2 regions of the Ferdinandcohnia sp. FSL W7-1320 genome follow, and region 2 is predicted to be linked to the other one. Evidence: predicted binding sites of a transcription regulator. Region 2 holds the regulator's gene; the other holds the start of a gene.

Region 1 (16,691 bases), 1.1 Mb from region 2:
CACCCAGAAATTCGATGTGTCATTTTCGGCCGACTTTTTGAACATCCTCTTAGAATAAGGCATTTTGCTGGAGGGTTGTATATGCAATTACCTGAGCAAGTCACGATTATTGAAGTAGGACCAAGAGATGGATTGCAAAACGAAAAAAGCTTAATACCAACCGAAGTAAAAATTGATTTTATTCACAAACTAAAACTTGCAGGCCTACAAGAAATGGAGCTTACCTCATTTGTCTCACCAAAATGGGTGCCACAAATGAAGGACGCAAAAGAAATTATTACATCATGCTTAGACAGTACTCGAAATATTGTTCTCGCACCAAATCGCAAAGGTATTGAAAGACTTTACGATACAAAGTGTAAAGCCGTTGCTGTTTTTGTTGGTGTTAGTGAAAGCTTTAATAAGAAAAATATTAATAAAACAACAACTGAGAGTATGGAGGAACTAAAACCTGTTATTAAGGAATTAAAATCAAAAGGTTATTTTGTTCGTGCCTGTATCTCGACCGCCTTTTATTGTCCATATGAAGGAAAAGTGGATGAAGAAGCTGTTTTAAAGCTATGCTCTACCTTTGTCCAATATGGTGTTGATGAATTAAGTGTTGCCGACACGATAGGAAAAGCAACTCCAAAAGATGTTTTTTCTCTTTTTTCAAAGCTAAAAAAAGAGCTATCAAATATACTAATGACTGCTCACTTCCATGATACTCGCGGGATGGCACTTGCAAATGTGATAGCTGCTCTCCAAGCAGGAGTTAATCGTTTTGACACATCAGCTGGTGGATTAGGTGGGTGCCCGTTTGCACCCGGGGCGACTGGCAATGTTGCCACTGAAGATGTTGTGTATATGCTTGAAGAGATGGGGATACAAACAGGCCTTGAACTTTCAAAACTTGTAGAGGCTGTTGATGTCATTAAACCCTATCTGACCCGTCCTATCGAAAGCAAGTATTACAGGTTACAGTCTGCTAACCAGGAATAATTTGTTTGAAAACTCCACAACCTATTGATGAAATTTCAGGAATGGAGTGTTTATGATTGGCAAAACGAGAAAAAGGTCGTTCTCAAAAAGGTAAACCAAATGCTGATACGACAAACAATACAATGGCTGCTGAGGAAATGGAAAAAGCCATTCACCCCACAAACCGCCAAAATTCAGAGCAATAGCAAAATCCCCTGGTCTAGTTTAAATGCACTGACCAGGGTTTTTTTTTAGATTTTAGGTACTATTTCTGCCTTTACCTTAGCTTTCGATCGTACTTCACTTCTTTCTTTACGAGTTTCCGTTGACTTTGAAAATGAAAACAATCGGTAAACAGCAGGAATTAAAAACAATGTAATTAGAGTTGCAAATGAAAGTCCTGAGATTATGACGGTTGCCATTGGAGCCTGATAATTCCCAGAGGCTCCGGATTCAAGGGCAAGTGGAAGCATACCACCAACTGTTGTCAAGGTTGTCATAAAAATCGGTCGAATCCGATCATTGCCGGCTCCTATAAGAGCTTCTTGAATCGTATTGCCTTCCTTTCGCAGTTGATTTGTTCTATCGATGAGCAATATGGCATTATTCAAAACAATACCAATTAGCATAATAATCCCCATTCCCGAGATAAGGTTTAATTCCATTTTTGTTATAAACAATCCTAAAATCACACCAATGATTGTAATCGGAATAACGGACATTACAAGCAATGGATGCCCAAAGTGGTTAAATTGAACGGCCATCACCAAATAAACGAGAAAGATGGAAATCGCAAATACAAAAATCATATCCGTCATTAATTCTTGCTGTTGCTCTAAATCACCACCAGCGGTAAGCGTATACCCAGTAGGTGTTTCAAAACTTTCAATTATTTTTTGAATATCCCGATTCACAGCCCCGAGATCACGGTTCTTAATATCTGCTGAAATCGTAACAAGTCTTTCCCCATCTGAATGAATAATCTCATTTGGTGTTTGAACACTTGTAAGCTTTATATATGAAGAAAGTGGTTCTTCCCCCCCATTAATAGACATTTTCATATCCAGTAAATCCGCTTTTGTAGCAGGTGTTTTTTCCCAGCTAAGAGTTAAAGGCATTGTTTCATCCTGGTTTTGCAACGTGCCGACCGGCATTTGAATAAAGGATTCTTCAATAAATTGTTTAATTTGTGAAGGAAATAAGCCTGCCTTCTCAATTTCTTTTTCTTTTACCACTATCATTTGCTCTTCAGAGGTTCTTTCAATTGAATTTGTAATTGCCGAAACCCCATCTACTTTCTGAAGCTCATCAATGAATTTGTTTGAAATTGTTTGAAGTTGCTCAAAACTATCACCTTTAATATTTATTTGAACAGGAAACCCTCCACCGCCTGCCATCGCACTTTGAACTCCCAAAATTGGATGATCTTCCTGCATATCTCGTAACGCCTCAAGAATATTTTCATTTACTTCCTTTTGCTCAACCTTTATTTGGTTTCCCTTTGTCATATTAATAATGGTGTATAGCATGGATCCATTATCCATTACATAATTCGTTTCTACGTCTTCCACTTTCTGCAGTCTTTGATTTATTTCACTAACTACACTTTGTTTTTCTTCCAAAGATAAACCTGGTTCCAAGTCTACAGCAAGCTCTGAATAACGGTTCAACATATCAGGCATAATTGTCATCGGTATTTTCGTTACAAGAAATAGGGAACCGATTAGCATCAAGAGAAACAGTGTGATTACTGCAAAGCTATTTCTTTTCTTTCTAATCACCCAAGACACAACGTTACGATAGCCCCTCATCATAATTGAGTCTTTTTTCAATTTTGTTGGTCTTCTAAGCTTTAAAAATGTTTCAGATAGAGACGGAATCAATGTAAATGATATCACTACAGAACTTATTAAGGTTATTGCCACTACAGCTGACAGCATAATGACAAACTCCCCCATCTCCCCACCGATTAAACCAATTGGCAGGAAAACCACGATGGTTGTCAGCATAGATGCAATTACCGCCGAGGCTACCTCCCTAGTCCCCTCAATAACCGCTTCAAACCTACCCAAGCCAAGTTCCTTCTTCTTATAAATAGCTTCTAGGATTACAATAGAGGAATCCACCATCATCCCTATTCCTAGTCCAAGTCCAAGTAGTGTAAGCATATTAAAGCTATAATCAAACAGCCACATCGCTGTAAAGGTTAAAAGCACAGAAGAAGGGATCGTTAAACCGATAATAAAGGTTGCCCTAATATTACGTAGGAAAAGTAATAAAATGACAATGGCAATGATTCCACCAATTAAAATATTATCCTTCACTCCATCTATTGAATCACTGACATAATCCGCTTGGGCCACAACTTCATTTAATTCAAAATCCTTAACAAGATTTTCGTTTTGAATTTTCTTTACTTCCGCACGTATTGCTTTGGCCATCTCGATTTGTGTGACATTGGAAACGCGTCCGATTTGTACAAGAAGGAAATCTTGAGAACCGTTTTTCCATACATACGAATTATTTTCGAGTGATTGAATTGTTATGTTTGCAACATCCTTTAGCTGAATAAAACCATTTTGGATTGGAATCGAAATATTTTCAATATCCTTAATATTTTCCACCTTAGAACTCCATCTTAGGGAAGGTGAATCCTTGTCATTTTGTAATTCTCCTAAAGTTGCTTCACTGTTAGACTGTTGAACTGCCGTGATTATCTGGTTTACATCAAGATGATGCTCATGTAATTTTCCACGGTCAATTTTAATTGCAACCTCTTGCTCTTCTATCCCAGTAAGTAAAACGTCTCTCACCTCAGGCAAGGCTTCTAATCTAGGCGCTAAATTGTCTTTTGCAAATGCAGACATTTCTTCCATGTTTCCACCCGAAACATCCATAAAAAATTCATAGCTTTGACTCCCGCCATACTGACCCGATGTAACATCGGTAATGCTGGGATACTCTGACCTAGCAGATGCAATGGCTGATTCTACCTCTTTATAGATTTCTTCGCCACGCCCTGCTTCAAAGCTTAGATTTAGAGTAGTCCTACCGATATTTGTTGTTGACTGAACATCCTCCACTCCTTCTATTGCTAAGATCTTTTGTTCAATAGGGTTTGTTATGGTTCTTTCCACTTCAATTGCTGCCATTTCACCTGCGTAAATTTCAACAAAGGCTCCATCTAGCTTTACGGGAGGCATTAGCTCTTTGTCTACTTTTAATAGTGAATAGCTGCCAACTACAGTTACTAGAAAAATCATTAATGAAATCAGAATTTTCCGTTGTACAATAAATTTAAATAGCTTCAAAGTCCATCTCCTCTTTCCTAATAGGTAAAATTTAGTATTTTTGTATAAATTAATCATATCGTCATAAGGAAAATGGCATAATGATCCGGAGATTTATCTTGATGTAAGACTTAAGACTTAGGAAAATTATGGAGAATCAGTAGAAAAAGGATATAATAAAGAGAGCTTACATATTTAATCGGATTTTTAGAAGGAGCGTTTTTTCATGAAAAGAATGAAAAAAATAGTTATATTACTCGGTATTCTCATCGGCTACATGGCCACAATTGGAATGATTTTTACAAACATTGTGATGTTTATGAAGAAGAAAACTGATGACGAAATTCTTGAACGTGAGACGAGGGAAGGCCGTTTAACTTTGGATGAAGTCCAGTCTATTCAAAAGGAGGACATTACCATCCAATCAAAATTCGGATACCCGATTAAAGGCTGGTTTGTTAAAGGAACGGAAAAAAACAGATTTATTATTATCTCTCACGGTGTAACTCAAAACAAATTAAATTCAATAAAATACATGAAGCTTTTCTTGAAACGTGATTGGAATGTCCTTTTATACGATCATCGACGCCATGGAGAAACTGGTGGAAAAACAACGAGCTATGGTCACTATGAAAAATTCGATCTAGAATCGGTAGTTACTTGGGTTAAAGAAAAATATGGGGAAAATAGTACCATTGGTATTCACGGGGAATCTATGGGGGCTGTGACAACTCTCCTTTACGCTGGGATGATTGAGGATGGAGCAGATTTCTATATTGTGGACTGCCCGTTTTCCGACTTTGAAGCACAATTGAAGTATCTTTTAAAAGTTGATTATAAAATTCCAGCTCCACTTGTTCTTCCCTTTGCCAATATATTTTTAAAGCTACGGGATGGATATAGCATCAAAGATGTTTCCCCCGTGTCCGTGATACAAAATATTAAAAATCCGGTATTATTTATCCACAGTGCTAAGGATGATTATATTTTACCCGAAATGACAATGGAGCTTTATAAAATGAAAGAAGGACCCAAGCAAATGTTAATTGCCGAAAGAGGAAAGCATGCATACTCTTTTGCTGATAACAAAGAGGCCTATGAAAAAGTAATTGATGATTTTTTTGCCAACTATGTAAGGGACTGATGTTTTCAGTCCCCTAACCTAATATATCTGTTATTTCTTTCAAGTTCTCACCAATCCAGGTTAAGGCAAGTTCAATCGTATCAAATTCCTGAACCTCAAAGGTTACTTCATCCTGAAGCAGCCAAACATCCTTTTGATCATGATTCACTCCTGCAATCGACCAGTGCAAGAGACTATACGGGTGATTATCATGTAAAAAAGAGACCCATGTTTTTTCTTCTGCAATATTTCGTATCGTTTTAAGCTTGGAACTCATGTACACCACTCATTTCTACTAACCGTAAACGCGGATTCAGAATCTCATTTGGACTTTTTAACATAAAACAATTTGCTGCTTCAATAAAATCAATAGTCATATTCTCATCTAAGAATACCATTTTAGATTTTTCGACGAATAATGGTTGATAATTTGTTTCAAGAACTAGATCATCTTCGTCCCCAGTGTCTACTAGCCATAATGCGGTAACTCCGCTCATCACACAGCCACAGCCTTCTGTCTCATATTTTAATTTTAACCTTTTATCTTTATTATTTATTTGGGAGTTTAGTTTTTCAATGGCACGTTCTGAAAATGTTATATTCATTTCGTTCTCCTCTTTCTTTCAATTTATGACTATTCTAACATATCTTGTTTCCAACTACATATCATTACAATAACTCGACACTTCACCAACAATTTGAGTTTTGGTAAATGTTGAACTACTATCAATAGTAATACAATTAGATTAAGGAGGTATTCAAGAGATGTCAAAGGTTACGATTAAGGTAAATGATAATGGTTCATTAAGGATCACAGGTGACGTTGATTTAGTGGATAAGGAAGGAAATAAGTTCCCAACAAAACAAACCTTCTCATTATGCAGATGCGGTTTGTCTAAAAATAAACCTTTTTGTGACGGTTCGCATAAGGGGAATTTCGAATCTGTCGTACGCGCACCAAAAGAATAATCCTTATTAGACCGAGTGCACTATGCATTCGGTTTTTTCGTTTTTAACTATTCTAATTATGATACAATACGGGTAAAAGCCTATCATGGAGGACGAAACATGCCTGATTGGTCGTATCATACACTATTTAAACCTATTTTAACTCGAATTTCTCCCTATCAATCTCGTGAATTTATCCACAGAGGTATGAATCTGGTTGCCTCCATTCCAGGAGGACATCGGTTCATTCATTTTCTTGGCAGAGAGGAATCTTCTGAACTAGTAAAAAAAGATATACAAGGTGTGAGCTATCCAAATCCGATTGGCCTTTCTGGAAAACTCGACCCGCTATTAACTGGGTCTAGAGCTTTTTCAAATCTTGGATTTGGCTTGATTGAAATTGGTCCAGTAACGAAAGAGCCCACAACGGATCCTACTCTACCAATCGTCGATTGGCAAAAACAACAAATTGATTTTCCATTTAATTATGAATCTATCGGAATTGAAAAAACAGTTCAAAAGCTAAAAAAGTGGAAACCAATACAACCCGTTTTAGCAAGATTGGATGGAACGGGTGAAGAACTACATTATTTAATAATGAGATTAGAGCCCTATGTTGCTGCGTTTGTCACTTCTTCACCGGAACTTATTTTTTCAACAGATCGCCCTGTTTATCTGTCTGTACCAGCTGATAAAATGAGAGACTTGGATTTCAATCATGTTCAGACCTATTTTTCTGGAATAGTAGTAGATGAATCACCGAAAATACCGTATGAAAAATATAGAAGTGAATTACTAGATTCAATTTATTTTTTAAGGCAACTTGGTTTCTCCTTACCTGTCATTACAGTTGGCGGCATCGATGAACCTGCCGATGCACTTGCACTTTTCGAAGCTGGTGCAGATCTAGTTCTGCTTTCAGAAGGCTATGTCTTCTCTGGACCTGGCCTGACAAAGCGAATTAATGAAGCTCTTACACACAATCTTCAGCCTAAGCCTCCCGTTCACCCAGCATGGATTTGGTATTGGCTATTTGGATTGTCTATTCTTATTGGTGGAATAATCGCTGTTATTTTCAGTTTGACAACCATTATTCTCCCTTATGACGAGCTGTTTCTTGGGATGCCAAGGGAAGAGATTCTCTTGTTTAATGATCGGATTCTTTATTTTATGGCACATGACCGGATGACACTCGCTGGGACGATGGTTTCTGGTGGTATCGTCTATATGGCATTGGCACGTTTTGGAATACGCAACCAAATTCTTTGGGCGAAGCAGGCCATCGATTTAGCAGCCATTCTGGGGTTTTTAGGCATTTTCCTTTTTATCGGATATGGCTATTTTGATTGGTTACATTTGATATTTTGGCTTATTTTACTTCCCATTTATCTAATAGGTTTTATGAAAACAAGATCCCTTAAAGGGACCCCAACATCGCTTAACACCCGTAATCACCGCGTTTGGAAACATGGTATAATAGGACAATTTGCCTTTGTCATTCTTGGTTTTTCATTCGTGTTAGGCGGTATCGTGATCTCTATTATTGGAATAACTAAGGTGTTTGTAGCAACTGACATTTTATATCTTTGTATGCCCCCCGAGATGCTTGATTTGTTTAATGATAAATTGATATCAGTAATTGCTCATGATCGTGCGGGGTTTGGGAGTGCACTCCTCAGTGTTGGATTGTTAGTCCTAACGATTTCCCTTTGGGGATTTCAGCAAGGGAATAAATGGGTTTGGTGGACCTTACTCATTGGTGGACTTCCTGCCTTTTTCGCGGGGATTTGGATACATTTTGCGATTGGATATACAACCTTTATCCATCTGCTTCCTGCTTATTTTGCTATTTGTTTGTTCTTCATTGGACTTATAATGACGTACCGATTTTTTCATATGGGGAAGGATATGTAAAAGGAGCCTCAGAGGCTCCTATCTATTTTTCTGAATTCCAGTCTTTTGCAATCATGCCATATACAACATGGTCTACATAGTGGTCATAAAGCCACTCACTTTGTCTTATTTTGCCTTCATTCACAAAGCCTAGTCTTTCCGGAATCGACCTACTTTTATGATTTTCAACCGCTGCACGGATCTCAACTCGATTTAGTTTTAAGTGGTCCAGTGCGTAACCTGTCAATGCTTTTGCTACCCTTGTCATTATTCCATTTCCTTGGTATTGCTGACCAAGCCAGTAGCCGATAGCGGCTATTTTATTGGTCCAGTCGATTTCGTTGAAGCTTGCTACCCCAACGATTTCATTTTTATAAACGATAACGGTATGTAGTCCTTTATTTTCTGCATAGCTTTTCCTACATGATTCGATATATGCTTTTGTGTCCTCTACCTTCGTTGTCATCTCAAGCCATGGCAGCCATTCTCGTAGGTAGGCTCTGGACTGATCTGTTAATTCAAAAATTCGCTCAGCATCACTTAACTCTGTCAATTTTAAAGATAATTCCTCGTCAATTTTGTATTCAAACATACCCCTGTCTCACCCTCCATTCTTGTATCCTATTATTCTTCTACTCCTTCTCAATAAATTCCTTCAATTAACAGACGAATGTGTGGAAAAGACCTATTTTAACATTTTACTTATTAATTTCCGATTTCTCTGATTAAACATTTCATTATGGGATGAAACCAGGGAACATATGGGGGACAGACTGGTTCTGCTGATTGGTGGTGGCTATTATTGTTTGCCTATACAACCTTCACAATATTGTGAAACCAGAAGTTATTGCTGCTGGAATGATGACTGCTCTTACAGGAGCACCTTATTTTATTTATCTTTTGCTGAAGAAAGCGTGATTTTTAAATCACGCCTTTTTTTATAAAATGGCTGTTTTCGCAAACTTTGTTGTTTTTTATAACGTTGACTTCCGCTTCAGGTGGACGCTTTCCGCGGGCGTAGCTTGAGCCTCCTCGTCGCTGCTGCTCCTGCGGGGTCTCAAGTCTCACGCTTTTCCCGCTGGAGTCGCCACCTTACGCTCCAATCAACTAAGTTTACAATTTTATATCAAAAAGCAACAATCTTATAGAAAAGAGCCTATAAAATTAACCGGAAAAACGCAAATCGACTAACATGTTTGCTGGGATATAGTGAACTTCCCCAAATTTATCGACGACATGCAGTTTATTTTGTAGAGCATCATAATGATGGATAGTACCGAGAAGGAGTTTGTGGTGTTTCGCTTCATAATGCGTAATCACTAGTTCTCTCCCCTCCTCCATTGCCTCACAAAGAATGCCATTCATCTCTTCAATTTGCTGTTCATCAAGTTCTGGCTTTTGCTCATACGTGTCTTCTTCCGTCCAATCTCTAAGTATTTTTACATGCTCCGGCAGCATCATTGCTGTCCATTTTATAGATCCACGATCCCGTATCATTGCTAATCACCTTCTTTCTTACGTCTAGCTCCAGCACCTAGCCCCTCGAGGTCGCTTCAAGCCCTCCTGCGGCAGCAACACTAAGGAATGCTACGTGAGCATAACCCTCGCAAAAAATAAGCTTTGCTTATTTTTGAGCCTCCTCGTCGGGGTTCGGAGCGCTTGTCGGACTTGCACAGGACAAGGAAGGCTTCGGTAGCATAATCATCGCACGAAGAAAATACTCAGTATTTTCGAGGATGTGCTGACATCAACGTTTGCCACAGGACATGACGGTTTTTAGTCGATGTTCCTCTTTCCGGTGCTTGCGCTTTTGGTTTCTATTCCGCCTTATGTCCACCGACAAGCTTACTGCGGTGTCTTGATGTTCCGGCATTTGTGTAGGATACTGCACGCAGGATTGCATCGGAACCGTATTTCCCACGAATACCATCCATCACATAGCCAAGCTTATGCTGCTTAACTCGGTTGAGATAAAACAAATCCAATTGCATTTGTGTGTCATCTTCAATATTAGAAAGTGCAATTGAAATTTTACGGACTGTCTTCTGTGCATAAAATTTCTCAAATAACTCAAGACATACGCGGTACATCTCCATTGTGATATTTGTCGGAGTATCAATGGTTTTGGAACGATAAAATCCTCCGCCAAACTCATCACGGCTATAATGAATACCGAGGCTAATCGTTCTTCCTGCTTTTTTATGTCTTCGAGCACGCCTCGCTACCTCTTCGCACATTTCAAGAATGACATGTTTGACTTCTTCCGGATCTGGATAATCACGCATAAGAATTTGGCTTTTCCCAAAACTGATCTGTCCCTGTATAATTGGTGCACCAATTTCTGATAAATCCACACCCCAAGCATGGTAATAGAGCTGATTTCCCATGACTCCGAATTTTTTCTCAAGTAGTTCAAGCGGATAATGGGCAAGCTGCCCAACCGTCGTAATCCCCATCCCATTCAAAGTTCGCTCAACTCTACTCCCAATCCCCCACATTTCTCTTAGCGGTGAGACTGTCCATAGCTTTTCTGGGATATCATCATAGGTCCATTCTGCAATCCCCTTCTTCTTCGCCTCTAAATCTAGGCAGAGCTTTGACATCAGCATATTGGGACCAATACCAATGGCACAAGCAAGCCCATATTCGGCCTCGATTTCCTGCTTAATTTTACGCGCAATCGTTGTTGCGTCTCCCCATAATTTTTCAGTCCCATCAACCTTGATAAAGCTTTCATCTACGCTATACACGTGGATTGCATTTTTAGGTACATACCGGTTAAAAAGTCTCGTAATTTCCGTTGAAATTCGTAAATAGATGGCCATTTTTGGATTTACAATTTTAATTCGTGGATCCTTAGGGATTTCAAAAAGTCTTGATCCTGTTTTTATCCCAAATTCCTTCTTTAGCTTTGGTGAAGCCGCAAGCACAATACTTCCCTGGCGTTCCGTATCTCCAACAACCGCTAAATAACATTCGAGCGGATCAAGACCTAATAAAACGGCAGCACAGCTTGCATAGAAGCTTTTTATATCCACGCACAAAATCTTTTGAACGGGCAACTGGCTGTAATCCACCATTTAACATCATCTCCAAAAAGAATATATGTTCGTATTGTATTCTTAATAATAGGAGAATATACGTTCGATTTCAATGGAAATTTCAAGAAGAATCCCAACGGTGTTTAAATCGAATACAGAAGGAACATAAAAAAAACCAACACGCTTAGAAAAGCGAATTGGTTTTTTATCTTATAAGGTCAATCGAAACGCTTTGACGATAATCCCATCATTTGCAGGCTCGAAATCATATTGTGGCAATCGCTCGAAGCCGTGCTTTGTATATAGCTGAATCGCATGTTTCATGAATTCACCGGTATGTAATCCGATATGCTGGTGTTTTTTTGCTTTGGAACGATTTATACATTCATTAATCAAAGCTGAAGCTACACCCTTTCCGCGAGCCTCAGGATTTACCGCTAGCATTCGAATTTCAGGATAATCCAACTTCTCCAGCTGACCTTCATATGCGTCTGTTTTAGCAGGAAACAAGACTACACTGCCAACAATTTTTTCATTAAGCTCACATACAATAAGCTCAGAACCGTGAAGGCGGTCAGCCTCAGACGAAATTGCCTGCTTAAGAGCTTGCCAATGAGGAGCTGGAATTGCCTTTGAATGCTCAAGATAAGCAGCAACTCGTTGCTCTCGAATGAAATCTAATTCATCCTGTTTAGCATCACGAATTTTCATGTTTGGCATTTCACCTACCTTTTTATTAAAAACTTTTCTTTTTTATTGCTCAATTCTTCACGGTTATGTTCGGAAAACCATACCGATTCGTCTGGTCCTTTAGGAAGAATATTGACTTCTCCTTTTGTAGGGTCAATGGTGATGGACAGGTGGTAATGACGCTTAATTGCATCAAAATCGGTTGTTTCACCGAAACCAGGTGTCTGGAACAAATCGCGGGCATAGCCCCATAGATTAGGAAACTCACGAATTAAATTACGGTTTGTACGAAAAGCTGAATAATAAGCAGCATCAAAGCGAACCAAAGTGGTGTATAAACGGACATCCGAATCCGTGATAAAATCCCCAAATAAGAAACGATGCTTGGACAAACGCTCCTCTAACTCATCTAATCTAGCAAATAATTGATCATAGGCTTGCTCATAAGCCTCCTGAGAATGGGCGAATCCACATTGGTACACGCCATTATTTACATCATGAAAAATGACATCGTTCAATGCATCGATTTCTTCACGCAATGCACTTGGAAATAAATCTGGAGCATTTTCCTTGTGGAAAGGAGACCAAACCGTTTCAAAATAGTTGGTAAGCTTAAAATAATCATTATTCACAGCCTGTTTGGTTTCAAGATCAACCATGACTGGTACAGTCGGTCTACCTGTATAATCAGGGTCCGCATTCTTATAGACCTCACTCACATACTGAACACTAAGAACAGGATCAACTCCATTGTCATCTAAGGAAAATTCCCAATCTACACGCTCAATTCTTGGTCTCATTGGACTTACTTTCCCTAAGCTAATCGCGTTTTCTAATCCAAGAATTTTACGCACAATCACAGAACGATGTGCCCATGGACATGCTGCTGACCAAAGTAAGCGGTAGCGGCCAGACTCGACGGGTAATTCACCAAGCTGATTTCCGAAAGGTGTAATAAAGCGATTCGTTTGACGATTGAAAGAACCATCGGCGTTTATTTCTACTGGTTTTATTGATGTGTCATTATTCGATTCAACAGGAATCGCACAGCTAAATGTCTGTTCATTTTGTGACATGTAATCCTCTCCCCTAAGACATATATTAAAACATAGTAACTCAATGTGTTTAATGTAATTTACTCATTATCTAAATTATACGTCAAGGAATAAGATTCAATTAACTTTTAAGTGTGAAAGCAAAAAAATACCCCTAATAAAAGGAGTATGAATGATACTTATTTTTTAAAAAACGCTTTGCCGCCTACTTTTTCAACGAGTCGAGGAAACAAGGTATAAAATACACTTCCCGCATTCATCCAGCCTGGCAGATTAATTTCCCGTTTGGGAGTCAGCATGGCATTTACAATTTTAGAAGCGACGAAATCGGGATCAAGCATAAACCGATTTACACTTTTCGCATATGTACCAGACTCATCGGCAATGTCAAAAAAACGCGTCCGAATCGGACCTGGATTTACAGCTGTTACATGGATATTTGTACTTGAAAGCTCCATCCGAAGGCTATTCGTAAACCCAAGTACCGCATGTTTTGTAGCCGAATAAACACTTGATTTTGGTGTCGCAATTTTCCCGGCCTGTGATGCGATATTAATAATATGGCCTGAGCTTTGCTGGATCATTGTGGGTAAAACCATCTTTGTACATGAAATGAGTCCAAATACATTAACCTCAAACATTGCTTTCATCTGCTCTATTTGTGCATCCACAACATTGGCAAACACACCAAAGCCAGCATTATTAACAAGCACATCAATCGTATCTACATTGCGTAATATGTCCTCAAAGACATCTTTTACATTTTCTGTATCACGAACATCTAGCTTATAAAATAAGCAGTCGATATGGTATTTTTCTTTAATGTTTTGAGCTATTTTTTCTAACTGATCATAGCTCCGGGCTAAAAGGATTGGATATGCGCCTTGCTCTGCAACAAGGTAGGCAATTTTTTCGCCAATCCCGCTCGAAGCCCCAGTAATCACAATTTTCTTTCCTTTAAGTCTAGAATTCATTCGGCCTTTTTCACCTCAAAATTAATCAAATGTGCCTCGGCGTATTTGCGCCAGATTTTTAGGCCCACAGGAAGTGGGTCATAAAGACGTTGCCACAGGATGTGGCGTTCATAGTCTTTGATCTTACGGATCGTATAATTTCATTTAAAAAATCGGGACACCCGCTGGAGGCTTAACATTATTCAATCAGGATTAAGAACTACCTACTTATATAATATACTAATACAAGTATTTAACTAACCATGTTGAGGAATCCTATTGAATAAAGTTAATTGGCGTGATATATATGTTGTCCGTTCACGACTTCTATCGTAATTTCACCAATTTCTTCAAGGAAGTCAAGCTGTCCAACTGTTTCAGATACCGTAAAGAGAGGTTGCTTTAAATATACTTTTGGGAATAACTTAGTACACACCTCAAAGGCAGTCATTGGCTTTTCCTTAATCATTTGTAGAACGTGATATGCACGTTCTTTTTGTGAGACAAATCTCTCTTGAATAAGCTCATGAGGGTTCATAATATCAGCTCCATGCCCCGTTACAACCTTAGACATGTCAAGTGATAGAAGTTTCCGTAAAGAATTATTGTACTGGATTAATGGTCTCGGTCTAGCTGTTTCACCAAATTGTGGTGGCTCAAGCAAGGGATTTGGTGAGATTTTAGCTAAGAGAGTATCTCCTGCAATAAGCATTCCATCCTCTTCGCGGTACAAAACAATATGGCTTTGTGCGTGTCCTGGCGTTTCTAACACTTTAAAGCCTGTCATACCTTCGATGAGATCTCCTTCTTCTATCGTTTTTGTAAGAGATCTACAACAAGAATATGCAAGTTCTTCATCCATATCGATTAAGTTGATAAATGCGGGATCAAGACCTAATTGAAGGAATAACTCTTTATAAAACGGTTCATTCTCTACAAAGAATTGCTTATCCTGACTAATCCATGGCTGATTTTTGGGGTGACCAATAATCGGGATATCTTTATTAAAATAATCGAGAAGCCCTACATGGTCCGGGTGATGATGAGTAATCACAATTTGGTCAATATCTGATGGTGTATAGCCTAACTGAGCAAACTGCTCAATAAAAGATTGCCACGCTTCCTCCGTTTTTGCACCAGCATCTATTAATGTTAAAGCTTCTCCCTTCACAACATACACATTTACATCTCCGACAGCAAAAGGTGTTGGCAGGGTTATTTTAAAAACATCCTTGGTCGTTTTAAGTTTATTCATAGATAAGAAATCTCCTTTGTGCTATATCAATAAAATCGTTACATTTATCCAGTTTTAGTTTACCTTTTTCATCTGATTTTGTCATTATATTCGAATAACTTCTCTATTATGTAACCGAAATTAGGCTCGTTTTACAAAAAGAAGGTATTGACATCCAGATAAAATCAGTTCATAATGACCATTAATATAAATTTCGTAAAGCAATGATTAGGACTAGTAAATCATGTAATGGCAATAAGAGAATGAGATCCACCGGCTGAAAGATCTCATAGCCCACTTCTTGATTGAACCTACCTATGAGCTGTTAGGAAAACCTAACCGTCTCCCCCACGATACGGGTTCGAGTGGAACATCGAAAAAATTAGTTTTTCAAGATGTTAAGTAAGGTGGTACCGCGGATAGCAGACCTATTCCGTCCTTTGACAAGGATGGAGTAGGTCTTTTTATTTGGCTTTATTCGTAAACTTTTTTATTGCTCTTAGATCCGAATATTATTATACATCCAGTGACTTCAGTGGATGGATGGTACGAGATCCTCGAAAATGCTTGCATTTTCTTCGTGCGATGTAGTTTCGAGGAAGCAATTCAACGTCCTGCGGGAATAGCGAGCCAAGCTAGTACCAGGAGTGGAAATCACCCTAGATCTATAAGCAGAAAAATAGCTTTTATTTTTCAATGCACGTTATTAATTACGGAGGGATAGTTATGGAAATGAGACAAAATATCGTGTTTGTTGGAGCCGGATCAATGGCTGAGGCAATGATTTCTGGAATGCTACAAAAGGAGCTCTTCTTACCCAATCAAATTTCTGTAATAAATCGCTCCAATTATGCACGATTAGAAGGTCTAAACAAAGAATATGGTGTAACCATAAGTCAAAACAAACAAGAAACAATTGAAAATGCTGGAGTCATCCTCCTAGCGATAAAGCCTAAGGACGTTGCGGAAGCTGTTTTAGCAATTAAGGATCACGTCAATGAGAACCAACTCATCATCTCTGTCTTAGCGGGAGTATCGACTACAACCATCACCGACTTATTAAACAAAGAAGTTGCCGTAGTCCGCGCTATGCCAAATACATCTGCAACTATTGGAAAATCAGCTACTGCCTTATCTGTGGGAATGTACGCAAACGAAGACCATTTACTCATTGCACGACAATTATTTGAAACAATTGGGATTGTTACAACGGTCGCAGAAAAAGATCTTCATGCAGTCACGGGGCTTTCTGGAAGTGGTCCTGCATATGTATATTATTTAGTGGAAGCGATGGAAAAAGCAGCTGACGATATCGGTCTTGAAAAAGGAATTGCCAAGGAATTAATCCTTCAAACGATTATTGGTGCAGCGGAAATGCTAAAAAATTCACCAAAGCCACCTGCTACTTTGCGAAAAGAAGTAACAAGTCCAGGCGGGACAACCGAAGCAGGTATAAAAGTATTGGAGCAATTTAACTACCAACAAGCAATGGTGTCTTGCATAA
Region 2 (16,691 bases):
TTTATCTTTTTCCTGTAACCCATCAAATCCATCAATAGAATCCCAATCTATGTCTTCTAGATATATTTGTGTTTTCGACAAAGTAAATTCCCACGGGTGGACTGGATCAAACGGATCTTCTTTAATTGGATAGAATGACCTACTTTTCCCTCCCCACACATTTTTATTATTCTCGGTCATACCACCATTACTTGCTGAATAAAAAGCATCAATTAATTTATTTTTAAAAGTAATAACTTGACCCCTTGTAGCTTCAACAGCTTGAGTGGTACGTACATTCCAAGCATATCCCCCATACACCTGATAGAAAGTCGTATCATCCATGTCTTCTTTCATATGGGAAACGGCATATGTTCTTGCTGCTAAGGCTTGGGCCTTTAATGCTTCAATATTCCATGAGGAAAACACTTCTAGTGGAACAACCCCTTTTAAATAATCTTCCAAAGGGAGCTGATTAACAGGACGCACATTTTGATTATTTTCCAATTGAAATTCCATTGCACCTAAATATGGTCGTTCATTAATATAGACACGGTGATTCTCATCATAGTTTCGGGGGATCAATAAAAAGCTAGGGTCTACTTGTTGATTGACTTCTCCTCCTCTAAGATACAGATTCCCTTTATTGACATATAACCGGTAGTTCACTCCTTCTTGTAATGTTAGTGTCGGATCTATAGTGAAATAATCTCCTGTGATGCGCATCTGAATTTCATTCGTATCCCCGACAAAATTTTCAAGACGAACACGTACTAATTCTTCGGCACTCCCCTGATATAGATCGAATGCAAATAAAAACATACAAGTAAAAAATAGTATCTTTTTCATATCTGTATTTTTCCCAATCACAAAGAATAATATGAAGTCTTATCTGCCACGCAATTTTCATATAAAAAGAGGTTTTCTTTCTTTTAAAAAACTTATCAGTTAAGGTATAATGAAGCATTGAGGTGAACTATTCATGCAGTGGGAATTAACTGGTTGGTTTTTATGGTTTATATTGATATGGGTATTCTTATTTATTACACTTCTTGCAATTGGTGGCTTTTTTATGTTCCGAAAGTTTTTGAAAAAGCTTCCAAAGGAGGATGGAAAGTCTGATTTAGATTGGCAGGATTATTACATAGAAGAAACACGTCATTTGTGGCCAAATGAGCAGAAGGCGTTATTAGAGGATTTAGTTAAACCAGTTCCAGAGCTTTTTCGTGATGTTGCTAGACAAAAAATCGCTGGAAAAATTGGTGAGTTGGCTCTAACTGAAAAAGCAAAACAGATTTCACAAGATTTGGTGGTTAGAGGTTATATCATAGCCACACCGAAACGGGACCATAAATTCCTATTAAAAACATTAAAAGAAAAACAAATAGACGTCACTCCTTATAAAGAATTATTTTAGATTATAAAGAAAGAAACCTCGGTAATGTCTGCCGAGGTTTCTTCTTTATAATGATGAGGCAAGCCTTTTATATTTTACATACATCGCAATTCGCCACGGAACAATCATGGCAAAAGCAAGAATCCAAAACATTCCACTCAATTCTCCGAAATCAATTGATGTACTTAATACCGATTTTAAAACAATCCGAATGACCAATAACCCTACTAAAATATATATAAACGCCTTTGAACGTTTCATATATATATCATTTTCCCTTATTTCAAATGATGAGGTTTTGATTAACAGGATTGAAAAAAGCATTCCTACCACAACGGCCTCTAAGACCTCAAGTGGTGTCACGCGAAACATTGGATGGACAAACATAAGTGCGCCTGTGCTCATGAAAACAGGAGGCAATATAATTTTTTTAACAGAAGCGGGTTTTTGGGCAGATTTTGCTCTTAGAAAGGTTACGAAAATCGCCATCATAATTGCGACAATGGAAGATGCAATAACCAAATAAATCAGTCCTTTTTATGAATCGTCTAGAAATTCCACTTATAGCAAATGAAACCCACTTAAGACGATTAATCTTAAATGGGTTTATATCTAATTTAACAATCTATTAACCGCCTCTACAACCCGACTAGCATCAAAAGGCTTTACAAGATAATCTTTAGCTCCAGCTGAGATTGCATCAACGACCATTTTTTGCTGACCCATGGCAGAACACATAATAATACATGCTTTTGGATCAATTTCCTTGATTCTTTTGACAGCTTCAATGCCATTCATTTCAGGCATTGTGATATCCATTGTGACTAGGTCCGGATTAGTCTCTTTATATTTTTCAACTGCCTCAATACCATTTACAGCCTCTGAAACAACCTCATGACCAGCTTTAACAAATATATCTGTGAGAGTAAGTCTCATAAATTTAGCATCATCAACAACTAGAATTCTAGCCACTATTCTGGTCCTCCTTAAACTACTTCATAAGTAGCTACTTCGACTAAAAACCAGTAAATCCTCCAAAAATAGCGGTTGCGTACGCAATTATTTTTGTCATCCAGTCAAAATAAAGAACAACACCCATAATAATCATTGCATATCCGCCGATTTTTACAATCTTTATGCTGTTTTTGCGAATCCATTGTAAACGTCCGATGAAAAATGAAAGGACAAGAAATGGAATAGAGAATCCTAATGAGTATAATACCATATACAACATTGCAGAATCCGGATTTGTACCTGCAAGTGCAATAACCGACATTAAAATAGGGCCCATACATGGTGTCCAACCCGCTGCAAATGCCATTCCGATAAAAATCGATCCAACATAACCCGCAGGTCGATTCTTAAACTCAATTTTGCGGTCTTTCATTAAGAATCCAGGCCGTATGATCCCAAGCACAACAAGACCAAAGAATATAATGAGAATTGCACCAATTTGACGAATTAAGTCCTTATAGTCACTGAAGATTTGTCCTACATAAGATGTCCCAAAACCAAGCATAACGAAAATAATCGAGAATCCAATTAAAAAGAAAATGGTATGTAAAATACTCCGTCTTTGCAACATTGCATTATCAGATTTCAATTCACTTACTGATGCACCCGTTATATAGGATAAAAATGCTGGATATAACGGTAAACAACATGGTGAAATAAAGGATAAAAATCCTGCACCAAAAGCAAGAAATGCATTAACATCTGCCATTTTAACAACTCCTAATTCGTTCATCAATATCATTCTAGCAAAAATACTCCAGTAATCATAATTTTTAATATGAACGTTTTGTGTCATAGCACTATTCTAATGTTGAATATATTTCCAAATAAGTTATTTACCATTGATTTACCATTATATGTTATACTATAAAAAACTCGTCCATGACGGAGCCTACTAACAAATGAGAGGGTTATTCCTGTGTCTAAAGAACAACTTCTACTTAAAATTGAACAAAAAAGAACTGAGCTGGTTGAAATTGTCTTGAAACACGGTTTTACAGCAACACCTACCATTAAAGTAAGTCAAGATTTAGACAATCTATTAAATCAATATAATACGGGTAAATCGGAAAAAAGCCTTTCAAACTAATGAAAGGCTTTTTACATAACAGCATTTTCGACATGATCCACACTGCCATTCTGGAGTAAATACATTTTATAATATAACCCCTTTTGGGCTAGCAATTCTTTGTGCGTTCCCCTTTCTATAATTTCCCCTTGATGTAATACCAAGATTAGATTCGCGTCTTGAATTGTTGACAATCGATGAGCAATTGCGATTGTCGTTCTACCCCTCCTCATTTTTTCGAGTGCCTTTTGAATCTCTTCCTCAGTTTCTGTATCGATGTTTGCAGTCGCTTCATCCAATACCAATATTTTAGGATTCGTTACAATGGTCCTTGCAAACGCTAGAAGCTGCCTTTGACCACTTGAAAATGTTGACCCTCGCTCTACTACCTGAAAATCATATCCACCTTCTAGTTTTTTTATAAAACTATCCGCTTGAACAAATTTTGCTGCTTCTTCGATGTCGTGATCGGTAATATCCGGATTATGTAAACGAAGATTGTCTTTAATGGTTCCGACAAATAAAAATGGATCTTGAAGCACTAAGCCCATTTTTTGACGAAGTTCATTATTCTCATAAGAGATAATAGAATGTCCATCGATTAATATCTCTCCACGTTCAATATCATAAAACCTCATTAATAAATTAATAATCGAACTCTTCCCACTACCAGTATGACCAACAAGAGCAACAGTTTCGCCTTGTTTTGCTGTAAAAGAGATATTTTTTAATACATCTCGTTTTCCATCATAAGAAAAGCTAACATTTTTAAATTCAATTTCTCCTTTTTGGACTGATGGATTGTCGTTACCAATTGTTTGTGGTGCAAGCTCATCATGATCGAGAAGTTCAAATACTCGGCCAGATGCAACAACTGCTTGTTGCAGCAAAGATAAACGCATCATCATATTATTTACTGGTTCAAAAAATCGTTCAAGATAATTTACAAATGCATAAAGTACACCAATTTCAATCGGACTCTCAAGAGATGAAATACCGAAAAAGCTAAGCACCATAATTATTGTCACGATATAAATGAAATCAACTGCCGGTCTCAGTAACAAACCATCTAGCTTAATATTTTTTATTCCCGCTTGATAATGCGCATCATTGATTTCAGCAAACTCCTGTCGTAGTCTTTTCTCTTGTCGGAACACCTGAATAATAGCCATACCTTGGAGTGATTCATTAAGCTTTGCATTTAACTGACTAAGTCGTTCTCGCATATCGTGGTAGTATTTAGAACTGAATTTGCGATAAGTTTGCATTAATATAAACAGAATTGGAATTAATAATAAGCAAACTAGAGCAAGTTGGACATTAAGATAAAACATTGCAATAAAAATTCCAATTAAAAAGACACCGTTTTGTACAAAAGTCGCAACAACCTCTACAAACATATCCTTGATTGCCTCTGTATCATTCGTAACCCTAGAAACAATACTGCCACCTGGTGTTTTATCAAAATACTTTAATCCAAGTTTGTGGACCTTTGAAAATACCTCAATTCTCATTTCGCGAATAATTTTCAATGCGATCTCTTGAAATTTTACCAATTGAAAATATTGAAGTATGACCTTTGTAAAATGAATTAAAAGGTAAATCGCTCCCAAAAAGATTAAAGGTTGAATAGGTAAATGTCTTGGTGTTAAATAATCATCTATGAAAATTTTTATTAATATCGGACCAACAATGTCCGCAATCGTTGCAAGTAATAGCAACAAGAATGCAATTATAAACTCCCGTGTATGCGTTTTCGTATAAGAAAGCAGTCTTATTAAAGCAGCCCTTTGGTCTTTTTTTGTCATTTTGTTCATATTTCTACCCTCCATGCTCAACAAGAGATTCAAGCTGCTGACGATGATACATATCACGATACCATCCTTCATCCTCCATAAGCTCATCATGTGTACCATGCTGAGCTATCCTGCCATTCTCTATGACAAGAATTTGGTTGGCGTGCTGAATCGCACTTAAACGATGAGATGTGATTATGGTTGTTTTTCCTTGTCGATTTTCTCGTAAAGCACGCAAAATTTCCTCTTCTGTTTTAGCATCAACTGCAGATAATGAATCATCTAGAATTAGTATTTCTGGGTTCATTATGAGTGCTCTAGCTATTGAAATACGTTGCTTTTGTCCTCCTGATAAAGACACCCCGCGTTCGCCAACAACCGTTTCATATCCGTCAGTAAACTGCAATATATCATCATGGATATTTGCAGTCTTTGCTGCTTCGAAAATTTCATTTATTGAGGCATCCGGTTTTGCAAAGGCAATATTATCTGCGACGGTTGCCGAGAAAAGAAAATGATCCTGCGGAACATACCCAATACTTTTTCGTAAGGCATCTAGCGTATACCCTTTTATCTCTTTTTCGCCTATTATTATGTTACCCTCATAACCTTCTATTTCACGAATTAATAGTTTCAACAATGTCGTTTTTCCTGCACCCGTTTTTCCAACAATACCAAGTGTTTGGCCTTGTCTTAAGTGAAAATAGATTTCTTTAAGTGTCTGTTTTTGTTCTCCAGGATATGCAAATTTTGAAATCGAATATACGACATCACCTGATGGGGTCGTCTCACTCGAATTCTCACAATCTTTTATTTCCATAGGCTCAGCCAAGAGCTTTGAAACCCGGTCATAAGATGCTCTTCCGCGCTCAACTATATTAAATAGCCACCCGAAAGCTAGTAGTGGCCAAATTAAAAGTCCTAAGTATGTTGTAAAAGTGACCAACTCCCCTAGTGTCATTTCACCAGATAGCACATACCTTGAACCAAACACAAGTGCTAGAAAGAAAGAAATGCCTACAATTAATGAAATCGTTGGATCATAAAGGGCATCAACCTTTGCTACGGAAAGATTATTTTGAACAACATCATCAGACTGCTTACGAAAGACATTTGTATCCTCTTCTTCCTGCCCGAATGTTTTAATGACCTTTATTCCACTAATACTTTCTTGTACTTTATCATTAAGACTAGAAAAAGCTTCCTGCGCCTTATGAAAACGTCTATGTAACAGAGTTCCATAATAATTCGTAGAGAGAGCCATAAACGGCAATGGTATGAGACAAATTAAAGTTAGCTTCCAATTTATTGTAAATGCCATCGTCAATAACACAAACCCACCTGTTGCTAGCGAGTCGACTAAGGTAAGGACACCTGATCCCGCTGTTTGTTGAATCGCTTGCAAATCATTTGTGGAATGTGCCATCAAGTCACCAATTCTTCTTTTCTGGAAAAATCCTTGCGACATCTTCGTAAAATGTTCATACAAACGGTTCCTAAGTAATCTTGCTAATTTGACAGATGAGCCAAAAATCATAATTCTCCAAAAGAATCGAACGATATAAACGGTACACGCAGTTGCTAACAAAATAGCTAACCACTTATATAAGATTTCTTTTGTTAGTGTACCTTGTGCAATAAAATCAACCGTCATCCCAATTACTTTTGGTGGAACTAGTTCCAATAAAGCAACAATCATTAATAAAATAATACCAGTAATGTAAGACTTTTTTTCCTGTTTAAAAAACCACATTAATTCTTTAAAGATTTTCATCCTATTATCCTCCGAAAGACGAAATAAGTGCCATAATAGTTTACCAAATTTTTAGAATTCTAGGAAGGTGCTTCCAAGCTTTAAGTGATAAATAAGTGTAAAATATTCTATTTCCTTAAAAGTTTTACTATAATGGGTTTAGAGAAAAAATGAGGTGAATATTCATGATTAAATACAAGGAGCTTCATCATGTGAGTTTAACGGTAACGAATCTTGAAAAGGCAAAAGACTTTTACAGCAATATTCTATGTTTGAACGAGATTGAACGTCCTAATTTTGATTTCCCTGGTGCCTGGTATGAAATTGGAAACCAGCAGTTACATCTAATTTACCTACCGGAATCTCAAACGATTCGAAAGGATAAAAGTATAAGTAGTCGCGAAGGACATTTTGCACTAAGAGTTGAAAACTACTATGACACATTAAATTGGTTATCAATCAATAATGTGACCGTCCTAGAAAAACCGGATAGCGTCAGTGGTTTTGCGCAAATCTTTTGTGCGGATCCCGATGGAAATTTAATCGAGCTTAACGTAGATCAAATGGAATTATAAGAACGAATACAAAAAAGCCACTTTTCCAGTGAAATTCTCACTTGAGAAATGGCTTTTTATGGTAGTAGAATGCATATTTGTCCAAGTTTTTATTGCTTGTCCATTTGACCGTTCATTGCTTTTAGCATTTGATTGATCTTCTTTTGTGATGGTTTTTGACCCATTTGCATCATCATTACTTTTAGCATTTGCTCATTGATTGGTGGATTTTTCTTCAAGTAATTCATCATGTATTTACGTGCAATAAAAAATCCTAATGCAACGCCACCAAGTAAAGCTACCACGATTAGTAAGATAGCTAACCACATTTGCATAAAAAAACTTCCTCCTTCATGTTGTCTCATTACAGTGTACTAAACCATTAGCTATTATACAATATTTGTTTTATGTTTTCCTAGCTTTTATACAAACTTTCTTTCTTTAATCGGGTTTAACCACCCATATTTGTTTGCTTTAAAATCCATTGCTAGGAAACAACGATCATATTTACGAAGGATTTCAAAAAATGCCGTCTCAGCTTCATAGCTTCCTGTAGACTCTAAATGGATGTAATCATTATGTATCGTTAGTTTTGCAAAGCTATTAAATTCATTCCATTCGAGAGTGTGCATATGACTTTGACGACTATAATAAGAATAATGAGCAAGGCTTCCTTCAATTTTTTGGTGGATACGTAATGAAGGAATCGTCCTTGTAATAAATTCAATTTGCTTATTGAGTATTTCTTTCCGCTCATATTTAGCTTGGTTATGCTCTAAAAATAAATGATAGATTAGTGATTCCCGTCCAAAGTAATGAGTTGCAAATTCTTCTTCTATTAAATAAATGTGGTATTCTCTCATACTCTTTCCTCCTAATACTACCTATTAAGAATAGTATATTCGAAAGAGTCTGTGATTTTTGTCTGACGTTGGAGTAAGAATCGTCTAGTTTTGTCGAAACTTTTGTTTATGTAGTACAGGGGCCCGAATCGACCCCTATTTTTTATTAAAGCAGTTGTTTTACACGGCTTACTACATTTTCAACTGAGAAACCATATTCCTTCAGTACGATTTCACCAGGAGCTGAAGCACCAAACTCATGGATACCAAGTATATCTCCCTCATCACCCGTATATCTTTCCCAACCAAGTGGTGTTGCCATTTCAATCGCTAAACGTTTTTTCACATTCGGAGGAATAACCGACTCTTTGTATTCTTTTGACTGTGCCTCGAAACGGTCCCATGAAGGCATACTTATAACGGACACCTCAATATTTTCACTAGCGAGTTGTTTTTGTGCCTCAACTGCTAGACTAACCTCCGATCCTGTTGCTAATAGAAGAGCTGCTGGCTGTCCAGATTTTGCAGGTGATAGAACATAAGCACCTTTCTGAACACCTTCATAAGCTTTCTCGGCTGTTCCTTCTAATGTTGGCAGGTTTTGTCTCGTTAAAATGAGAGCTGTAGGAATTTCTTTCGATTCAATAGCCGTTCTCCATGCAGCTGCCGTTTCATTTCCATCCGCTGGTCGAATGACAGACAAATTTGGCATTGCTCGTAATGCTGGTAATTGTTCTACAGGCTCGTGTGTTGGTCCATCTTCTCCAACCGCGATACTATCGTGAGTAAATACATAGGTTACAGGAACTTTCATTAAAGCAGCTAATCGAATGGCAGGTCGTAAGTAATCGGAGAATACAAAGAATGTTCCCCCATATACCTTCACACCGCCATGAAGAGCCATCCCATTTAAAGCAGCACCCATTGCGAACTCACGTACTCCAAACCATATATTCCGACCACTGTAATCCTTAGGCATAAAGTCAGCAGCACCATTAATCATTGTTTTATTTGATCCCGCTAAATCAGCTGAACCGCCAAAGAATTGCGGTACACTCTTTGCTATTGCATTTAATGCTTCACCAGAAGATGCTCGGGTTGCTAGCTTCTTACCCACCTCATAAACTGGTAGCGTGTTCTCCCAGCCATCAGGAAGTCTACCCTCTATTGCCATTTCTAACTGCTTCCCGAGTTCTGGGTTAGTCTCCTTGTATCGACTGAACATTTGATTCCATTCTTGTTCACTTTGTTCACCATTTCTTTTTACTGTTTCCTCAAAATGAGTATAGACCTCACTTGGAATGTGAAAATCATTTTCAAACGTCCAGTTATACGCTTCCTTCGTTAATTTTAATTCATCGGCTCCCAATGGTTCACCGTGTGCCTTTGACTTTCCAGCTCGGTTTGGAGAACCATAACCAATTGTCGTTCGAACTTCAATGAGAGCTGGACGTGCTAAATCTCCTTTAGCCTCCTCAATCGCTTTATCAATCGCTTCTACATCATTCCCATCCTCAACACGTAGATATTGCCAGCCATAGGACTTATACCTTTGTTCGATAGATTCTGAAAACGCTTGATTAAGATCACCATCAAGGGAAATATCATTAGAATCATACAAAACAATTAGTCGACCTAATTTTAGATGTCCTGCTAATGATGAAGCCTCACCTGATACACCTTCCATCAGGTCACCATCACCACAAATGGCATATGTATAATGGTTAACAATTTCAATTGAGTCATTATTATAGACACCCGCTAAATGGCGTTCTGCCATCGCCATTCCAACAGCCATAGCAATACCTTGGCCGAGTGGGCCAGTAGTTGCATCGACACCTGCCGTGTGGCCATACTCAGGATGCCCAGGGGTCTTACTGCCCCATTGGCGAAACTGCTTTAAGTCATCAATTGTTAAGTCGTAACCAGATAGGTGTAACATACTGTACAATAATGCAGAGCCGTGTCCCGCAGATAAAACAAATCGATCACGGTTGAACCAATGTGGGTTTTTCGGGTTATGTTTCATATGTCGAGTCCATAAAGCATATGTCATGGGTGCTGCTCCCATTGGCATACCTGGGTGTCCTGAATTTGCCTTTTCAACAGCATCAATAGAAAGTGTTCGAATTGACGCTATCGACAAGTCTGTTAGTGATTGTGTCATAAAAATAAACATCCTTTCAAGAGTTTCTAACGAACTAACATAAAACATAGCAGTTCTTCATTGATAGTATGCACAAAAAAAAAGAATACATAGAAATCTATGTATTCTTTATTAATGCAATCTTTTCCGCTTACTATTTTTCAGTTTTTCTGGGGTTACATCATTACCCTCTGGATCAACAACTTTTACAGAATGTAATGTATTAGTCATTGAACTTCTAAAAACACGTAGGTACTCTTGTCTAAGCTCTTGCTGTTCTTCTTTTTCTTTATCCGTAAGACCAACTGTCTTCGCTTTTTTTGCAAGAGCATTGATCCGATTGATTTTATCTTTTGAAAGCATAATTATTACTCCTTGTTTATTCTTTTCTAAATCATAGTTCATAGTACTAGATGAAAAGATATTTTACAAGTCATCCACATTACGCATTTAGCTTGCACTAATAATAACCATTCCCATACTTAATAAAACAAATAGTACATAATAGATAAATCCGCCTTGTAATTTCCTTAACATCTTTATTTCACTCCTATAGAATGTTTGTTCGTATTTTATATTTCTATTATAGACCGAACATTTGTTTTGTGTCAACAAAAATTCGAACTTATGTTTGTATAATCTAGTAAAACATGCTATACTCAACTTAAGAAATTCGGTATTTGTCGAATTTACTAGGTCACCTGAACAGTGAGATCGAAGAGAAGATTTAAATACATATATAATATAAGTGCAAGGGGATGAGCGAAGATGACAACGAAGCTTTCTAAAAGACAGCAGGATATATTGAATTACATAAAACAAGAAGTTAAAGAAAAGGGCTACCCACCTTCCGTAAGGGAAATTGGGGAGGCTGTTGGTTTAGCATCAAGTTCAACAGTACACGGACATTTGTCCAGACTAGAAAGCAAAGGCTTGATTCGAAGAGACCCTACTAAACCTCGCGCGATTGAAATTTTACAAGTTGACGAAAATGAAACAATTCCAACTGCAAACGTTGTGAATGTCCCAGTCATAGGTAAGGTTACTGCAGGACAACCAATTACAGCTGTGGAAAATATTGAAGAGTACTTCCCATTACCTGATCGTTTTGCTGCCCATGATGACCAAATTTTTATGCTTGAGATAATGGGAGATAGTATGATCGAAGCGGGGATTCTTGACGGAGACTATGTGATTGTTAGACAACAGCATTCAGCTAACAATGGGGATATTGTTGTTGCAATGACAGAGGAAGATGAAGCGACTGTAAAACGTTTCTTTAAGGAAAAAGATCATATCCGCTTGCAACCGGAAAACTCAATGCTCGAACCGATCATCCTTAAAAACGTAGTCATATTAGGAAAAGTTATTGGCGTATACCGTACAATTCATTAATCTAAAAAAGGAACATTTCTAAATGAAATGTTCCTTTTTTATTAGCAAAAAAACCCTTAACACATCCACGTGTTAAGGGTTCATTTATTAATACATAGTCATGTATTGCTCTCTCTCCCATGGATGAACCTGGGTACGGAACATATCCCATTCGATCTCTTTTGCTTCAATAAAGTGTTCGAACAGATGTCCGCCTAATGCTTTGATTAACACTTCATCCTGCTTAAGCATATCCAATGCAAGAGATAAAGTTGGTGGTAAATCCACAATGCCCGCTTCATTACGCTCTTCTTTATTCATCACATAGATGTTTCTGTCAACAGGTGCTGGTGGTGTCAATTTGTTTTTGATACCATCTAATCCTGCAGCTAATAGTACAGCCATTGCCATATAAGGGTTTGCTGCCGGGTCAACTGAACGCACCTCGACACGTGTGCTTAAACCACGTGAAGCTGGGATACGAACAAGTGGACTTCTATTTTGAGCAGACCAAGCCACATAGCAAGGTGCTTCATAACCAGGTACTAGTCGTTTATATGAGTTTACAGTTGGATTTGTAACAGCTGTAAAATTAGGCGCATGCTTTAAAATACCTGCAATAAAATGTCTAGCATTATCACTTAATTGTAGATCCGCATTAGGATCAAAGAATGCATTTTCCGCGCCTTTGAATAATGATAGGTTACAGTGCATTCCTGAACCCGCTACTCCAAACAATGGTTTTGGCATAAAGGTTGCATGTAAACCATGTTTACGAGCAATTGTTTTTACAACAAGCTTAAAAGTCTGAATTTCATCACACGCTGTTAAAGCATCCTCGTATTTAAAATCAATTTCATGTTGTCCAGGTGCAACCTCATGGTGAGAAGCTTCAATTTCAAATCCCATTTCCTCAAGCTCTAATACGATATCACGGCGGCAGTTTTCACCAAGGTCTGTTGGCGCTAAGTCAAAGTAACCACCATTATCGTTAAGTTCAAGAGTTGGTTCACCTTTTTCATTTAACTTAAATAAGAAAAACTCAGGTTCAGGGCCAAGATTGAAATCCGTAAATCCTAGTTCTTCCATTTCTTTCAAGACTCTCTTTAAGTTGTTACGAGGGTCCCCTTCGAATGGAGTACCATCCGCATTATGAATATCACAAATTAAACGAGCAACCTTCCCTTTTTCTGCAGTCCACGGGAAAACTACCCATGTATTTAAATCTGGATATAGGTACATATCTGATTCTTCGATACGAACAAAGCCTTCGATTGAAGAGCCATCAAACATCATTTTATTGCTCAATGCTTTTTCTAATTGACTTACGGGAATTTCAACGTTTTTAATTGTTCCAAGAATATCTGTAAATTGTAAACGAATAAATTTTACATTCTCTTCTTTTGCTAAACGAAAAATATCATCTTTCGTATATTTGGACATTGTGTTTCCTCCCCAAACCTAGTTGTAAGTATAGTTTTGTAATCAATATGCTATTAATGAAAAAATCTCGACATATCATTATGATGCGGACCTGACTGCTTTTTAAATCTTCCAGCTTGCAATAATTCATTTCTTAAAAGTTTTCTCAGCTCAGAATTAGATATTTCCTGTTTCACAGGCTCAACAGGCTTTTCTTCCGCAACTTGTCCTGAATTTCGGACTGCGAATATTTGTTTAATTCCTGCCAAATTGACCTTTTGTTCGATCAAGCTTTTTATTTCAAGTAATCGATCAACGTCATTAAATGAGTATAGTCTTCGATTTGTTTCAGTTCTTGCTGGAGAAATCAAACCATTTTCCTCATAATAGCGAATTTGCCTTGCAGATAATTCAGTTAATTGCATGACAATTCCAATCGGAAAGAGTGGCATGGAACGCCGAATTTCATCACTCATATGGGATCCTCCTTTTCGCAATGAATAAGTTAATATTATATGATGTTAGATTATCTGTCAACACAATGTTAGAAAACATAACATGAAATTTCATATAAAAAAAGAGGAGTTTAATCCTCATTCTTTATCGAAATTAGTTGTTTAGTAAGCAATTGGTTAAGCGCAAGACAAATGGCAATTTTCACATGAGAATATGTAAGTCCACCTTGTACATATGCAACATATGGAGGACGTGTTGGACCATCCGCTGTTAATTCAATGCTAGCACCTTGAATAAACGTTCCTGCTGCCATGATCACGTCATCCTCATACCCCGGCATATAACTTGGATATGGCGTTACGTGTGAGTTTATAGGAGAAGCATATTGGATTGCTTGACAGAAGGAAACCATCATATCTTTGTTATCAAATTGAACAGATTGAATTAAATCTGTTCTTTCACTATCCCAGCTTGGCTCTGTTTTCAGACCGATTTTTTCTAAAATCGCAGCTGTAAATACGGCTCCTTTTAACGCTTGTCCCACAATATGTGGTGCAAGGAATAATCCCTGATACATTTCCTGCAGAGAATAAAGTGATGCCCCTGCTTCTGCTCCAATGCCAGGGGATGTCATTCGATATGAACATGCTTCAACAAGTTCTTTTTTTCCCACTAAATATCCGCCAGTTTTTGCAAGTCCGCCTCCTGGGTTTTTAATAAGCGAACCGGCAATTAAATCAGCTCCTACATGACATGGCTCTTGTAATTCAACGAATTCACCATAACAATTATCAACAAAAACAACAACATCAGACTTGATTTCTTTGACGAACTGGATCATTTCTTTTATTTCTGCAATCGTAAAGGAAGGTCTTGTTGCATATCCTTTTGAACGCTGAATTCCAATCATTTTTGTATTTTCATGAATAGCATTTTTAATTGCTTCAAAGTCTGGTCTTCCTTCAGGTGTTAAATCGACTGTATTATATCCAATATGAAACTCCTTTAAGGATCCATTTCCTGTACCTCTAATCCCTACAATCTCTTCTAAAGTATCATATGGATTTCCTGTAATATATAGCAATTCATCATTCGGTCGCAACACACCAAACAATGCAATCGAAATGGCATGAGTCCCTGAAATAATTTGCGGTCGTACAAGTGCTGCTTCACCCCCAAAAATATGGGCGTACACCGCTTCCAATGTATCTCTTCCAATATCATCATAGCCATAGCCTGTTGAGGGAATGAAGTGAGAATCACTTACTCGATTATCTTGGAAGCTTTTTAACACTTGATATTGATTGTAATCAATATTTTTATCAATCTTCGTATGAACCTCTTTAATTTCTTGTTCGGTTTCTTCAACTAATTCCGAAATTAGTTTACCATAATCTAATTCTGTAAACATGATGTTTTCCCCTTTATGATTGAAAATCGTCTAGTTGACCATTCAATGAGTGACTTGGAAAAATAAAGCCAGTGCAATCGTATTTTTCCGCTTCTTCATTGTAACGAAGTTCTTTCAAAATCGTTTCTTGTTTTAAATGTGCTAATAATCTACCTTCCGAGCTAGGTAGAGATACCTTGTATTCTTTCATCTCCTCAATCATTGAATCCTCTACCCTTGTCTTAATTACCACTAAATCATTTTCATCAAAAGCACTAACTAAAATGGATTTAGATGTTGACGAAGGAACAAAATCAGGGTGAACTTTATCTTTTTTATTATAAATAGTCAGAATCGGAATTGATTCAACACCTAGTTCATCCAAAAGCTTCAATACTGTTTTTTCATGATTAAAATAATCAGGATTTGAAGAATCAACCACATGAACAATTAAATCTGCTTCTTTTACCTCTTCTAAAGTTGAGCGAAACGCAGCTATTAGCGAAGTAGGCAAATCTTGAATAAATCCTACTGTATCAGTTAATAGTGTAGTTAATCCACATGGAAGAATCATTTTACGAGTCATTGGGTCAAGTGTCGCAAATAATAAATTTTCTTCAAATGAATCTGCCTCAGTTAGTCTATTAAATAATGTCGATTTCCCTGCATTTGTATAACCTACCAATGCGATTTGATATGTATTATTTTTCTTTCTTCGTTCGCGATAGCGCTCCCTGTGCTGTACAATAACTGATAATTGATTTTTGATATCATCAATCCGCTTATGAATATGTCTTCTATCGGTCTCTAGTTTTGTTTCCCCTGGACCTCTCGTCCCAATTCCACCACCGAGTCTTGATAATTCAATCCCCTTACCTGTTAATCGGGGTAATAGATATTGGAGCTGAGCTAATTCTACCTGTAATTTTCCTTCTTTTGAGTTTGCTCTAGAAGCAAAGATGTCAAGAATCAGCTGGGTTCGATCAATCACCCTAGCTTGAAGACTAGAAGATAGATTCCTTACTTGGCTTGGGGATAACTCATCATTAAAAATGATTACATCTGGCCCTAGTTCTTCTTCAAGATGCACTAACTCTTCCACTTTACCTTTTCCTATGTATGTAGCAGGATGGACTTTTGCACGCTTCTGCGTAACAGTCATTACCACTTGGCCCTTGGCTGTTTTAGTTAATGATTGTAATTCTTCGAGCGAATATTCAAACCGACTTTCGTCTTCATTTTGAATATGACAGCCTACAAGTATCGCTTTTTCCATATCTTTCTTTTGTTCGTTTACCAATCAATTTACCTACTTTCATGGAAGGTGTTTTTCTTACGTTATCATATCAAATTTAATGAAACTATACCAATTTTGAAATTAAAATAAACCGCCTAATAATAGGCGGCACGTTTATTCTTTGAAAATCAAGTCCTGTGTTCTTATTGTCTGAAGGTCCTGTTTACTGTAAGTATCGTCGATTAATAATCTCATTGCTTGAC

Evidence for each region. Region 2 encodes LexA, which represses DNA repair genes until DNA is damaged. Its sites were predicted from a motif close to CGAACATATGTTCG; they were not measured.
Region 1: NST91_RS09655 (Y-family DNA polymerase) is a predicted target of LexA. The motif match lies at 11,313-11,326, and genes of this name have one in related genera.

Annotation. Positions count from the first base shown of each region.
Region 1 covers NZ_JBBPAM010000001.1:1,922,272-1,938,962, reverse strand. Annotated here, with positions in the region: gene NST91_RS09710 (hydroxymethylglutaryl-CoA lyase) at 82-981, shown strand; gene NST91_RS09705 (hypothetical protein) at 1,038-1,166, shown strand; gene NST91_RS09700 (efflux RND transporter permease subunit) at 1,212-4,271, opposite strand; gene NST91_RS09695 (alpha/beta hydrolase) at 4,486-5,394, shown strand; gene NST91_RS09690 (DUF2552 family protein) at 5,408-5,650, opposite strand; gene NST91_RS09685 (iron-sulfur cluster biosynthesis family protein) at 5,634-5,978, opposite strand; gene NST91_RS09680 (CDGSH iron-sulfur domain-containing protein) at 6,139-6,342, shown strand; gene NST91_RS09675 (dihydroorotate dehydrogenase) at 6,442-8,235, shown strand; gene NST91_RS09670 (GNAT family N-acetyltransferase) at 8,258-8,806, opposite strand; partial or broken gene NST91_RS09665 (iron chelate uptake ABC transporter family permease subunit) at 9,008-9,132, shown strand; gene NST91_RS09660 (YolD-like family protein) at 9,379-9,711, opposite strand; gene NST91_RS09655 (Y-family DNA polymerase) at 10,032-11,294, opposite strand; gene NST91_RS09650 (GNAT family N-acetyltransferase) at 11,466-11,966, opposite strand; gene NST91_RS09645 (glutathione S-transferase family protein) at 11,981-13,021, opposite strand; gene NST91_RS09640 (SDR family NAD(P)-dependent oxidoreductase) at 13,180-13,974, opposite strand; gene NST91_RS09635 (MBL fold metallo-hydrolase) at 14,243-15,208, opposite strand; gene proI (pyrroline-5-carboxylate reductase ProI) at 15,914-16,691, shown strand, end outside.
Region 2 covers NZ_JBBPAM010000001.1:3,059,719-3,076,409, forward strand. Annotated here, with positions in the region: gene NST91_RS15155 (SpoIID/LytB domain-containing protein) at 1-828, opposite strand, end outside; gene NST91_RS15160 (DUF2621 family protein) at 962-1,396, shown strand; gene NST91_RS15165 (CcdC family protein) at 1,442-1,903, opposite strand; gene NST91_RS15170 (response regulator) at 1,988-2,347, opposite strand; gene NST91_RS15175 (cytochrome c biogenesis CcdA family protein) at 2,391-3,098, opposite strand; gene NST91_RS15180 (Spo0E family sporulation regulatory protein-aspartic acid phosphatase) at 3,309-3,479, shown strand; gene NST91_RS15185 (ABC transporter ATP-binding protein) at 3,491-5,275, opposite strand; gene NST91_RS15190 (ABC transporter transmembrane domain-containing protein) at 5,280-7,028, opposite strand; gene NST91_RS15195 (VOC family protein) at 7,193-7,582, shown strand; gene NST91_RS15200 (YneF family protein) at 7,672-7,896, opposite strand; gene sirA (sporulation inhibitor of replication protein SirA) at 7,984-8,424, opposite strand; gene tkt (transketolase) at 8,570-10,570, opposite strand; gene NST91_RS15215 (DUF896 domain-containing protein) at 10,682-10,912, opposite strand; gene lexA (transcriptional repressor LexA) at 11,318-11,944, shown strand; gene glnA (type I glutamate--ammonia ligase) at 12,032-13,366, opposite strand; gene NST91_RS15230 (MerR family transcriptional regulator) at 13,420-13,821, opposite strand; gene NST91_RS15235 (methionine gamma-lyase family protein) at 13,932-15,212, opposite strand; gene hflX (GTPase HflX) at 15,226-16,467, opposite strand; gene spoVK (stage V sporulation protein K) at 16,603-16,691, opposite strand, start outside.